One region of the Ralstonia sp. OTU4908 genome, then DNA from elsewhere that is predicted to be linked to it. Evidence: predicted binding sites of a transcription regulator. Region 1 holds the regulator's gene; each other region holds the start of a gene.
The links. Region 1 encodes LexA, which represses DNA repair genes until DNA is damaged. Its sites were predicted from a motif close to ACTGTATNNNNATACAGT; they were not measured.
Positions count from the first base shown of each region.

Region 2: recA (recombinase RecA) is a predicted target of LexA. The motif match lies at 1,885-1,902, and genes of this name have one in related genera.
Region 3: AAHM38_RS04095 (ATP-dependent helicase) is a predicted target of LexA. The motif match lies at 1,898-1,915, and genes of this name have one in related genera.

Region 1 covers NZ_JASATD010000010.1:24,262-28,399, reverse strand. Annotated here, with positions in the region: gene AAHM38_RS11045 (asparaginase) at 1-712, opposite strand, end outside; gene AAHM38_RS11040 (ferredoxin--NADP reductase) at 850-1,626, opposite strand; gene lexA (transcriptional repressor LexA) at 1,880-2,530, shown strand; gene AAHM38_RS11030 (hypothetical protein) at 2,650-2,835, shown strand; gene AAHM38_RS11025 (cupin domain-containing protein) at 3,180-3,491, opposite strand; gene AAHM38_RS11020 (dipeptidase) at 3,514-4,138, opposite strand, start outside.
Region 2 covers NZ_JASATD010000005.1:225,883-230,020, reverse strand. Annotated here, with positions in the region: gene recX (recombination regulator RecX) at 83-562, opposite strand; gene recA (recombinase RecA) at 673-1,731, opposite strand; gene AAHM38_RS07150 (response regulator) at 1,997-2,707, shown strand; gene AAHM38_RS07145 (sensor histidine kinase) at 2,700-4,138, shown strand, end outside.
Region 3 covers NZ_JASATD010000003.1:127,898-132,035, forward strand. Annotated here, with positions in the region: gene AAHM38_RS04075 (TraB/GumN family protein) at 1-422, shown strand, start outside; gene AAHM38_RS04080 (PfkB family carbohydrate kinase) at 489-962, shown strand; gene AAHM38_RS04085 (YnfA family protein) at 1,043-1,375, shown strand; gene AAHM38_RS04090 (hypothetical protein) at 1,519-1,836, shown strand; gene AAHM38_RS04095 (ATP-dependent helicase) at 1,937-4,087, shown strand; gene mdtD (multidrug transporter subunit MdtD) at 4,113-4,138, opposite strand, start outside.

The sequences.
Region 1 (4,138 bases):
CAACCAACGCATCGACGACACGCGCATCCGGCTGCGCATAGCTCGCCAGCACTTCAACCCACGGCCATTGGCCCGCTGGCGGCATCGGCAAGACATCTTCCGCAGCCACACGTTGCGCTGCCCGCTGGAACTGCACCTGAGCGTCGAGCACGAAACCGACCGGCCCTGCATCCGGCGAAATAAACGCCTCGACCGCGTAAGTGTGACCCTTCTGGACATCGCGGGCGGCATGCACGCGCTGGTTGAGCGCCACCAGCACCCCACGCCCGCGCGCAGACGGACTGGCCGCGAGCCGTACCGCGTTCAGCAGATTCAACGGGCCATCCGCCGACAGCGACGTTGACGGCCGCATCGCCGCCGTCAGGACGATCGGCGTATCGGTCTGCTGCGTAAGGTGCAGCAGCATCGCGGTTTCTTCCAGCGTGTCAGTGCCGTGCGTGATGACCACACCGTCCACACGCTCGACGTCGATCCAGTGACGGATGCGCGCCACCAGCCTTTCCCATACGTCAAACGTCAGGTCCTTGCTGTCGATCTGGGCGACCTGTTCAGCGCGCACGTTGGCGAGGCGCTCCAGACCAAGCTTGCTGGCCGCGAGCAGTTGATCGATGGGGACGGCGCCAGCGCGATAGCGTGCGGCGGAGCCAGCGTCGTCAGCAGAGCCGGCGATCGTGCCGCCGGTGGCGAGGATGGCGATGGTAGGCAAGGACATCGTTGCAGACATGCGTGGTGGGCAAGGCGCGCATTGTATCCGCCCGCATCGCCTTTGCCGACGCGGGATTGCCCGGGGCGCCGGCAAAAACAAAACGCCGGCACCCAGGCCGGCGTTTGCAACAGAAGCCGTATCGATTATTTCTCGACGAAGGCGCGCTCGATCACGTAGTCACCCGCTTCGCCCATGCGCGGCGAGATCTTGAAACCGCGGGCGTCGAGCAGCTTGCAGGTGTCTTCCAGCATGGCCGGGCTGCCACAGATCATGGCGCGGTCGACTGCCGGATCCATCGGGGGCAGGCCGATATCGACAGACAGCTTGCCGCTGTCGACGAGGTCCGTCAGGCGGCCCATGTTGCGGAACGGCTCGCGAGTAACCGTGGGGTAATAGATCAGCTTATCGCGCACCTGATCGCCAAAGAACTCGTTGTTCGGCAATTCCCGGGTGATGAAGTCGGCATAAGCCAACTCGCTCACTTGGCGCACGCCGTGCAGCAGCACGACCTTCTCGAAGCGCTCATAGGTGTCCGGGTCCTGAATGATGCTCATGAACGGCGCGAGGCCGGTGCCGGTGCCGAACAAATACAGGTTCTTACCGGGTAGCAGGTCATCCAGTACGAGCGTGCCGACCGGCTTCTTGCTCACCAGCAGCTTGTCGCCCACCTTCAGATGCTGCAGTCGCGACGTCAGGGGGCCGTTCTGCACCTTGATGCTGAAGAACTCGAGGTGCTCTTCGTAGTTCGGGCTCGCGATGCTGTAGGCGCGCATCAGCGGCTTGCCTTCGACCTCCAGCCCGATCATGACGAAGTGGCCGTTATGGAAGCGCAGCGCCTGGTCGCGCGTGGTCTTGAAGCTGAACAGCGAGTCATTCCAGTGATGGACGCTCAGAACGGTCTCTTGATTGAAGGCGGACATGGTGACATTCGGGCCAACCCAATGAAGCTCAATCGGGTTATGTGGCGATGCAAAAATCGGTCAAGGCCTTGATTTTATGCGATTCCCTGCAGCCGCGCCTGCATGGATTGCACATAAGCTTCTAACCAGTCGCATGGGTTTTGACGCCGATCAGAGGGACTGGGCACGCGCGCAACAGATCACAACAAAATCACTTGCGCTTCCTGCGTCACTGTATAAAATCACAGCACCTGTTCAAATATACAGTACGCCGATGGCCACCCTCACCCCCCGCCAGCAGCAGATTTATGACCTCATCCGCCAGACGACCCAGCGCACGGGCTTCCCGCCCACGCGCGCCGAGATTGCCGCGGAGTTTGGCTTCTCGTCGCCCAATGCGGCTGAGGAACACCTCCGCGCGCTGGCACGCAAGGGCGTGATCGAACTGACGCCGGGCGCCTCACGTGGCATTCGGCTGCGGGCGGCAGGCGAGACGGCGCAGCATCAGTTCTCGCTGCCGTCGATGGGGCTGATGCAATTGACTCTCCCGCTGGTGGGCCGTGTGGCCGCCGGTAGTCCGATCCTGGCTGCGGAGCACATTGATCGCCAGTATCAGGTTGATCCATCGCTGTTTTCTGCGCAGCCCGATTTTCTGCTGAAGGTGCGTGGTATGAGCATGCGCGACGCCGGCATTCTCGATGGCGATCTGCTGGCCGTGCAGCGCGCCAGTGAAGCCACCAACGGCAAGATCGTCGTGGCTCGACTGGGCGACGACGTCACGGTCAAGCGCTTCCAGCGCAAGGGCCGCCATGTCGAACTGATTGCCGAGAATCCCGATTTCGAACCGATCCACGTTGATCTGGATCGTGATGAGTTTCACCTGGAGGGCTTGGCCGTCGGTCTGATCCGGCCTGCTGCTCCGTAAGTCCCCGGCGCATCTCAGCGCCAAACCTTCGCTGTTTGATTCCACCTTGAGGTGAGCCAGCGGCTCGCCAGGGCGGAGTCTTGCCGCTCGCTTTTCCACCCGAACTCACGAGGTCTGCCATGCGACTCGGATCGATGTCTTCCCACCGCCGCCCGGTACAGCCGGTGCCCTTCCGCCAAACCCAGGGCGTGCGCATCTACCAGGGGGAGCAGCGCCGTACGATGGTCGGCAGCATGGCCGCCATCTGCCGCATGCTGGACGCGATCCCGGTGGCCTCGCGTACCGCTGGCGCCGAAAGCTGCTGAGGAAAAGAAGGACGAGCAAGGGCCGCAAACCTCGTTGCGGCGCCCGATCAGGGCATACCCCAATGCTGCCGCCGCAACTGATTTCATACACTTGCCGTGCCCTGAGGACAGGGCTTTCTTCAACTGATTTTCGGCCCGCCGCTTGAGCGGGCTGTTTTTTCTGTTCGCAAGTTGCTGGAACGGCACATTTAACGATGTTCCGTCGGTGACACAGACGTTTACCCCGATGTTGTTTGGCGTACGTGACAGTAGTATTGCGAATGCCCTCAGGGGCAATGAGATCGCTGAATTCGAAGCCCGCACATTGCGGGCTTTTTTTTGCGCCGCGACCGGCAGGCGAGCCGCTAAACACTCCCGGCTTTCTCGACGACGAGAATCCTTGCCTCGCCGCGCGGGTGCGCCACATGCTCGCAGCCGACCCCGGCGAAGAAGATATCGCCGGGTTCCAGCGTCGCGACTTTCTCCTCGCCGGCTTCGCGGTAATGCATGTCGACCGTGCCGTCGAGCACCACGAACACCTCCTCGCCGTCGTTGACGTGCCAGCGGTATGGCTGGTCCGTCCAGTGCAGGCGCGTGGTGATGCCGCCCATATTGGCAATATCGAGCGCGCCCCAGGCACGCTCGGCAGTGAACGATTTGGCGCGGATGATGTTCATGGCGATCGTGGGTCGGTGTCGGTTATTGCATCGACTGCAGATTGCCAATGCGCACGAGCATCTCGGTGAACATCTGCATATCGAGGTCGAGGTCCGGTACTTCCTTGTACTCGTTGGCGTTGTGCGCGGTGTACTTCTTGCCAGGCATCGCAGGGCCGAAATTAATGGCGTTTGGCATCAGCTTGGCCGTCGTGCTGCCGGCCGTCGGAACGGGCTTGGCATCGAGGCCCGTGGTGTCACCAAAAATGTTGAGCAGCGTCGACAGCCACGCGCCCTTCGGATCGCGCGCCATCCAGTTGCCCTGGTCGTGGTTGATTTCAAGGGCGACATGGTTGGCGTTGGCCCATGCGTTGATCTTGCCGGCGATCTCGCCGCGCAGCGCGTCGGGCGTTTTGCCGCGCGGCATGCGCACGTTGGCGGTCACCTCCACGCGGCCATTCTTGTCGCCGATCACCGTAGGCGAAATGGTGAGCGGCCCCATGAAGTCGTCCTTGTAGGCGACGCCCATGGTACTGCCGAGGTAGTCGGTGCCGTAAAGTTCGGTGAGGTAGCGCACGGCATGGGCGTAGGCGTTGTCCGCCAGACCGAGATCGGCTGCACGTAGGAACAGCGCGAGGCGCGGCAGCGGGTTGACGCCCTCTTCCGGA
Region 2 (4,138 bases), on a different contig from region 1:
TGCAACGATCGCATGAGGTGCAACCCACGTAATCTGCACACAAGAGGATTGTCCGCCTGAATTGTTGCGAGATCGTCGATGTTCAGTCCGACATGTCGCCATCTTCCAGCAGCTCATCCGCCCCTGCGATGATGCGCGACACTACGGAACGGGAGAATCCGCGCGCCATCATGTATCGCACCTGCTTGGCCCGTTCGGCCAGGTCGGCCGGTGGGCGGCCGAAGCGTTTTTCCCACAGGGCTTTCGCCCGGACTGCTTCCGTGCTTTGCAGTTGCGCCTTGACCTCGCCCAGCGTCTCTTCGCCGAGCTGATGCGTTTTCAACTCCTGCATCAAGCGCGCTGTACCGTAGCGGCCCGCGCGGCGGTGCACCATGCTTTCGGCAAAACGCGTGTTGGAGAGCCAGTTTTCGCCCTCCAGCCAATCCAGCAGCGCGTCGACCTCCTCGGCGGACTCTGCGTGCGGGACCAACTTACGGCGCAATTCGACGCGGCTGTGCTCGCGCCGAGACAGATAGCCCAGCGCACGTGCCTTCAGCGATAACGGTTGACGTGGCAACGGCATGCGGATTTGGCGTTCAAGGAGCGTGTTCCAAAGAAAAACGCCCACCGTTGGGGGACGGCAGGCGTATGAAGCTCGATAGAGCCGCCGATCTGCGCCGACGGCCAACCCAATTACTCTTCTCCGACTTCCTCGGCCACTGCAACGGCGCCCATCGGCGTCACGCCCAGTTGCTCGCGGACCTTGTTCTCGATCTCACGGGCAAGGTCGGGGTTCTCGCGCAGGTATTCGCGGCAGTTGTCGCGGCCCTGGCCGATGCGTTCGCCGCCGTAGCTGTACCAGGCGCCGGACTTCTCGACCACCTTGGCTTCCACGCCCAGGTCGATGATCTCGCCCTCGCGCGATACGCCCTGACCGTAGAGGATGTCGAAGATGGCTTCGCGGAACGGCGGCGCCACCTTGTTCTTGACGACCTTGACCTTGGTCTCGTTGCCGACCACGTCGTCGCCCCGCTTGATTGAGCCGATGCGGCGGATGTCCAGACGCACCGAAGCGTAGAACTTGAGCGCGTTACCGCCCGTGGTGGTTTCCGGCGAGCCGAACATCACACCGATCTTCATGCGGATCTGGTTGATGAAGATGACCATGCAATTGGTCTTCTTGATGGTGCCGGTCAACTTGCGCAGCGCCTGGCTCATCAGACGGGCCTGCAGGCCGGGCAGCGCGTCGCCCATTTCGCCTTCGATTTCAGCCTTCGGCACCAGTGCGGCCACCGAGTCGATGACGATCAGGTCGACCGAGCCTGAGCGCACCAGCGCATCGGCAATTTCCAGGGCCTGTTCGCCCGTGTCCGGCTGGGAGATCAGCAGGTCCGGCACGCTCACGCCAATCTTGTCGGCATAAGTGACGTCAAGCGCATGTTCCGCGTCGATGAAGGCGCACGTGCCGCCCTGTTTCTGCATCTCGGCAACCACTTGCAGCGTCAGCGTGGTCTTGCCCGACGATTCAGGACCGTAGATTTCAATGACGCGGCCGCGCGGCAGGCCGCCAACGCCCAGCGCCACGTCCAACCCGAGCGAACCCGTCGACACGACCTGGACCGGCTCGACCTCGGCATCGCCCATCTTCATGATGGAGCCCTTGCCGAACTGCTTTTCGATCTGCGCGAGCGCGGCAGCCAGCGCCTTCTGCTTTTCTGCGCTCATCGCGGCTGCCTTCTTACCGTCTTCCATGGTCGTCCTTCGTGCAAATTGGTGTATAAATGGGCCGCAAGGGCTTGCGATTCCAGCGGTTGCCTGCAACAACGGGCCGCTGGGTGATTGCCCCGACGCGACCCATTCCATGACTTTAGCGCCGCCAAGACTACAGCACCGCGAATTCGGAGTACTGTATAAAAAACCAGTGGTTTTGACAAGTCTCCAGATCAGTTGTCGCGCGAAAACAATGTAGCGGGCGGGATGGGCAAGATATCTTGCTCGGCATCGCGGGGAGACACGCATGCGCATCCTGATTGCCGAAGACGACGCCACGCTGGCGGACGGGCTCACACGCTCGCTGCGCCAGGCGGGCTACGCCGTCGACCAAGCCTCCGATGGGGCGACTGCCGACGCGGCGCTGTCCGCGCAAACGGCCCAGACCTATGACCTGCTGATCCTCGACGTGGGACTGCCGCGTATGTCGGGGCTGGAGGTCCTCAAGCGCCTGCGCTCGCGCGGGGCCATGCTGCCGGTGCTGATTCTGACCGCCGCCGACAGCGTGGAAGAACGCGTCAAGGGCCTGGACCTGGGCGCCGACGATTACATGGCCAAACCGTTCGCGCTGTCTGAGCTGGAAGCGCGTGTGCGTGCGCTGGTGCGGCGCGGCACGGGCGGCGGCGCCACGCTTGTGCGCCATGGGCCGCTGGCATTCGACCAGGTCGGGCGCATTGCCTATATCCACGATCAGGTGGTGGAACTGTCGGCGCGCGAGATCGGGCTGCTGGAGATTCTGCTGGCGCGAGTGGGCCGCCTGGTATCGAAAGAGCAACTGGTCGACCATCTGTGCGGCTGGGGCGAAGAAGTCAGCAACAACGCCATCGAGGTCTACATCCACCGCCTGCGCAAGAAGATCGAGGTGGAAGGCATCCGCATCGCCACCGTGCGCGGGCTGGGCTATTGCCTGGAACGCACGGCCACCCCAACCACCACCGCGACCGCTGCCCATGGGTGATCGGCTGGCCTGGCCGTGGCGTCGGTATCGCGCATCGCTGCGCGAACGCACCGACGCGATGCCCGGAGCCGATGGCCGCGATGACGGAGGCGATAGCGGCGGCAACCTCGCCGACACCCTCCCCCACCTCGAAGACGACGCCACGCGGCCCGCCGCCCGATCCCTCTTCGGCGAAATTCTGGACTGGATGCTTGCGCCGCTGCTGTTGCTGTGGCCGATGAGCATTGCGGTGACGTACCTGGTCGCCAAGTCGATTGCGAATGCACCATATGACCGCGCACTGGAATCGAGCGCGATCGTGCTCAGCCAGCAACTTCGCGAGGTGAATGGCCGCGTGACGCTGCAACTGCCGATCTCGGCGCGTGAGATTTTGCGTGCCGACGAAACCGACAATATCTATTACCAGGTGCTCGGTACCAACGGCGAGTTTGTCTCCGGGGACCGCGACCTGCCGCTGCCGCCCGAAGAAGACGCCAACGCGGGCGGCCTTGTGCAACTGCGCGACGACCACATCCATGGCGCGGAGATCCGTGTTGCGTATACCTTCGTGCAGCGGCCGGGCTCCGGCGGCAAACCCGCGCTGGTGCAAGTGGCGGAGACGCTCGACAAGCGCGCACAACTCGCCAACGAAATCATCAAGGGCGTGATCCTGCCGCAGTTCGTGATCCTGCCGTTGGCGGTGATCCTGGTGTGGTTTGGCCTCACGCGCGGGCTGGCGCCGCTCAATGCGATTCAGGAGCGCATTCGCGCGCGCAACCCAGGCGACACCAGCCCCATCGACGAAGGGGCCGCGCCGCAGGAACTGACGCCGCTCGTGGCGTCATTCAATGATCTGCTCGGGCGGCTGGAGCAATCGGTGCATACGCAGAAGCGTTTCATTGCGGATGCCGCGCATCAGATGAAGACGCCGCTGGCGGGTCTGCGCATGCAGGCGGAGCTGGCACAGCGCGAACAATCGCCCGACGAACTGCGCCGCACGCTCGCGCATATCGCCGACAGCTCGGATCGCACCGCGCACCTCGTCAAGCAATTGCTCTCGCTGGCGCGCATGGAAAACATGGGTGCCACCGACGGCTTGGTGCCGCTCGATATCTGCGCGCTTTCACGTCAAGTGGTGGCTGACTGGCTGCCCAAGGCGTGGGCCAAGCAGATCGACCTTGGCTTTGAGGAACCCGGGTTGCCGGTCACGATTTCGGGCAATGCGACGATGCTCGCCGAGATGCTCAACAACCTGCTCGACAACGCGATCCGCTATACGCCCGATGGCGGACATGTCACCGTGCGCGTGACCACCGCGCCATTCGAGCCGTTCGTCTTCATCGACGTCGATGACACTGGCCCCGGCATCCCAGTGGCCGAGCGCGAACGCGTGATGCAGCGCTTTTACCGCATCCTTGGCACACAGGCCGAGGGCAGCGGTCTGGGCCTGGC
Region 3 (4,138 bases), on a different contig from region 1:
TGCCGATCGTGCCGCTCGAAACGCTGGCGCAGCAGGTGCGCGTGCTCAACGAGATCGTGCCGAAGAACGAGGTCGCGCAGCAATTCGATACCGTGCTCGACGCGATTGAATCGGGCGAGGCGCGCACGCAGACGCTCACGCTCGCCAACGCCTGGGCCGACAGCGACATCAGCACGCTCGAGCACTACCCGCAGTGGTGCGATTGCCTGAAGACGGCATCGGACAAACGCGCCTTCCAACGGCTGGTGACGAACCGCAACCGCGCCATGGCCGAGAACATTGCACGCGTGCACAACAGCGGCCAGCGCGTGTTTGGCGCTGTGGGCGCGCTCCACATGATCGGACCCAAGGGAATTCCCGCGCTGCTGGCGGCCCGCGGGTACAAGGTCACGCCGGTGTTGCCGGCGATCACACCGCGCTAGCGCGTACGCGTTTTCCGGTCAGCGCTTTTCCGGCGGCGTCGATCCGACAGCCGCTGCCAGTTCGGCATGCGCGGCCAAGTCCGCGCGGCGATGGGCGCTCCCCACTACGCGCCGCTGCTGCTGCGCATGGCCGCCATCGTACCGGTCATCAAGGTATCGGATGAAGATTTGCGCCAACTGTTTCCCGGTGATGCCGATCCGCTCACCACGCTGCGCACCCTCGCGCCGCAAGCCGACATCCTGCTCACGCTCGGGGCCGACGGCATGGAATGGCTGGCAGCGGCGCACGGCGGGCAAGACGATGCGCGTATCGCCCAACCGGCCTTTGCCGTGCCGGTGGCGGACACCGTCGGCTGCGGCGATGCCGCGATGGGCGCCTGGCTGGCGAGCCTGCTGCAGTCACCCGAGGCGCCACCGCAGGCGCATCTGCGCCAAGCCGCAGCGGCGGCCGCCCTCACCGCCACGCGCGCCGGCGCATACGCGGGCACGCAAGCCGAGATCGATGCGCTGCTGCAGGCGCACACCGCCTCGCCCGCCTGAGACCGGGTAACCATCGCGACAGCACGGCCCCACATGCCACAATCGGCGCCGTCTGCGTATTGATTGCTTCGGGGCCCGTTTTGGAACTGCTTCGTATTGCCGTGCTGTTTGCCTTCACCGCCGTGGCGGAAATCGTCGGTTGTTATCTGCCGTGGCTCGTGCTCCGGCAAGGTAAGCCGATCTGGCTGTTGCTGCCGGCGGCCGCCTCGCTCGCGCTGTTTGCGTGGTTGCTGACATTGCACCCGGCTGCGGCCGGCCGCACTTATGCGGCATACGGCGGGGTGTATATCGCCGTAGCGCTCGTGTGGCTGCGTCTGGTCGACGGTGTGTCGCTCACCCGCTGGGACATCGGCGGCGCGGCCATTGCGTTGACGGGCATGGCCGTGATCGCCCTGCAGCCGCAGGCCAATTGATCGGATTGCACGCGATATTTGCGTTTTCCTGAGCGAAACGGAACCCTAAGCTGCCGCCATGATCGGAGGGTGGATCATTGCTGCGGCCACCGCGCTGCGCGCCGGTCACCTACTCACCCAACCGTTCTGTTCTGGAGGCCACGATGCCTGCCAACACCCTCAAACACCTTGCCGTGGCCACGATGCTGATGTCCGCAGCGATGACCGCCTCGGCCCTGACCACGTCAACGTTCACTTTCACCGATCAGGATCTGCAAGGGATGCTCGCGCACAGCCAGCCTCCGCAGCCGATCCAGCCGGCCAAAGCCACCGAATCGGCGTCTCCTGACCGGCTCCGCGTCGGCCTGAGCGATCCGGGCACGCAACTCGTGCTGCCTTGGTTCCTGGCGGATCTGGTGGACGCGGTCAACCGGCGGGCATCCCCGCAGGACTTCGCGAAAAAGCTGCGGGACGGGATCTGATCGGCCAACGCCGCCGGCCTTCCGTCCGCCGCGCTCACTTTCCGCAGGCAGGCATCCCAGTGCTGTATATTCATACAGTTATTTTTTGTGACGCCCTGCCGTGCTTGCCGCCTCCACCACCCCAGACACCGCCACTGTGCCGGCCACGCCCGGTTACCTGGCCCAGCTGAACGACCAGCAGCGCCAGGCGGTCGAGTTCGGTATTTCCGGGGCAGACGCGGCGGAAACCGGCCCGCTGCTCGTGTTGGCCGGTGCCGGATCCGGCAAGACGCACACGCTGGGCTGGCGCGTGGCGCACCTGGTAGCCAACGGCGCCGATCCGCAACGCATCCTGCTATTGACGTTTTCCCGCCGGGCGGCGAGCGAACTGTCGAACCGTGCCGGCCACCTGCTGGCGCGAGCCATGCAGGGCGAGCGATCGAACAACGCCCTCAATTCGGCCGGCACTTCGTACAAGACCACGCTGCCCTGGGCCGGCACCTTCCACGGCATCGGCGCGCGCCTGCTGCGCGAATATGCCGAGCGCGTGGGCCTCGCCCCCGATTTCACCATCCATGACCGCAGCGACTCGGCCGATCTGCTCAACGTCGTGCGCCACGAGCTGAACCTGTCGATTAAGGAACGCCGCTTCCCGCTCAAGCAGACCTGCATTGCGATCTACTCGCGCGCCATCAACGCGGAGAGCCCGCTGAACGCCGTGCTGAAGCACCATTTTCCGTGGTGCGCGATGTGGGAGACGCAATTGCGCACGCTGTTCGATGCGTATGTCGAAGCCAAGCAGGCGCAGCACGTGCTCGACTACGACGACCTGCTGCTCTACTGGCACGCGATGGTGTCCGACGCCGACCTGGCGGCCGAGATCGGCGCGCGCTTCGACCACATCCTTGTCGACGAATACCAGGACACGAACCGGCTGCAGTCGTCCATCCTGCGTGCGCTGCGTCCAGACGGCCGCGGTGTCACCGTGGTGGGCGACGACGCGCAATCGATCTACGCATTCCGCGCGGCGACGGTGCGCAATATCCTCGATTTTCCGCGCCACTTTTCGCGGCCGGCGCACACGGTGCTGCTGGAGCGCAATTACCGTTCGACGCAACCGATTCTGGATGCCTCCAACGGCGTGATGCGCTTCGCAACGGAGCGCTTTGCCAAAACGTTGTGGACAGACCGCGCATCGACGCATCGTCCGCGTTTGATTTCGGTGCGTGACGAGGCCGAGCAGGCGCGTTGCGTGGCCGAGCGGGTGCTGCATCACCGGGAAGGCGGGCTGACGCTGAAATCGCAGGCGGTGCTGTTTCGCACCGCGAGCCACAGCGCGCCGCTGGAGATCGAACTCACGCGTCGCAACATCCCGTTCGTGAAATACGGCGGCCTCAAGTTTCTCGAGGCTGCACATGTGAAGGATGTGCTGTCGGTACTGCGCTGGGCCGAGAACCCGCGCAGCCGCATTGCCGGGTTTCGCGTGATCCAGTTGCTGCCAGGTGCAGGCCCCGCCACGGCGGCACGCGTGCTCGACGTCATGGCGGAAGCGGCGGACCCGATGGCCGCGCTGCTCGCCTACGAGCCACCGGCGCGGCTGGCCGGCGACTGGTCTACGCTGATGGCGCTCATGCAAACCCTGCGCGTACCCAAAGACAGCCTGGAATGGGCTGGCGAACTCGAAGCCGTAGGCGCTTGGTACTCGCCGCACATGGAGCGCCTGCACGACGACGCGGCCGTGCGCCAGGGCGATCTGGACCAGCTCGCCCGCATGGCCGCAACGTACGCGACCCGGGAGCGCTTCCTGACCGAGATGACGCTCGACCCGCCCGAGCTGACCAGCGATGAGTCGGGCGACCCCTACCGCGATGAGGACTACCTGATCCTCTCGACGATCCATTCATCGAAAGGTCAGGAATGGAAGGCGGTGTACGTACTGAATGCCGTGGACGGCTGCATGCCGGCCGATCTGGGCGCGGGCTCGCACGAAGAACTGGAAGAAGAACGCCGGCTGCTTTACGTGGCGATGACGCGTGCGCGTGAGCATCTGGACATCCTGGTGCCGCAGCGCTTCTACGTCACGCAGCAAACCCCCAACGGCGACCGGCACATCTACGCGTCGCGCACGCGCTTCATTCCGCCTGCGCTGCTGCCGCTGTTCGAAGCGTGCGCATGGCCGGAACCGGAGCCCGGCGCGGACCCCGCAGCCGAAGCGCGCGCCGCGGCCAAGGTGGACCTCAGCAAGAAAATGCGCGGCTACTGGAAAAAGTAGTCAGCCTGGTCGCTAAAGCGGGCGTTCAATGCACTTCCATCTCGGGCCGCT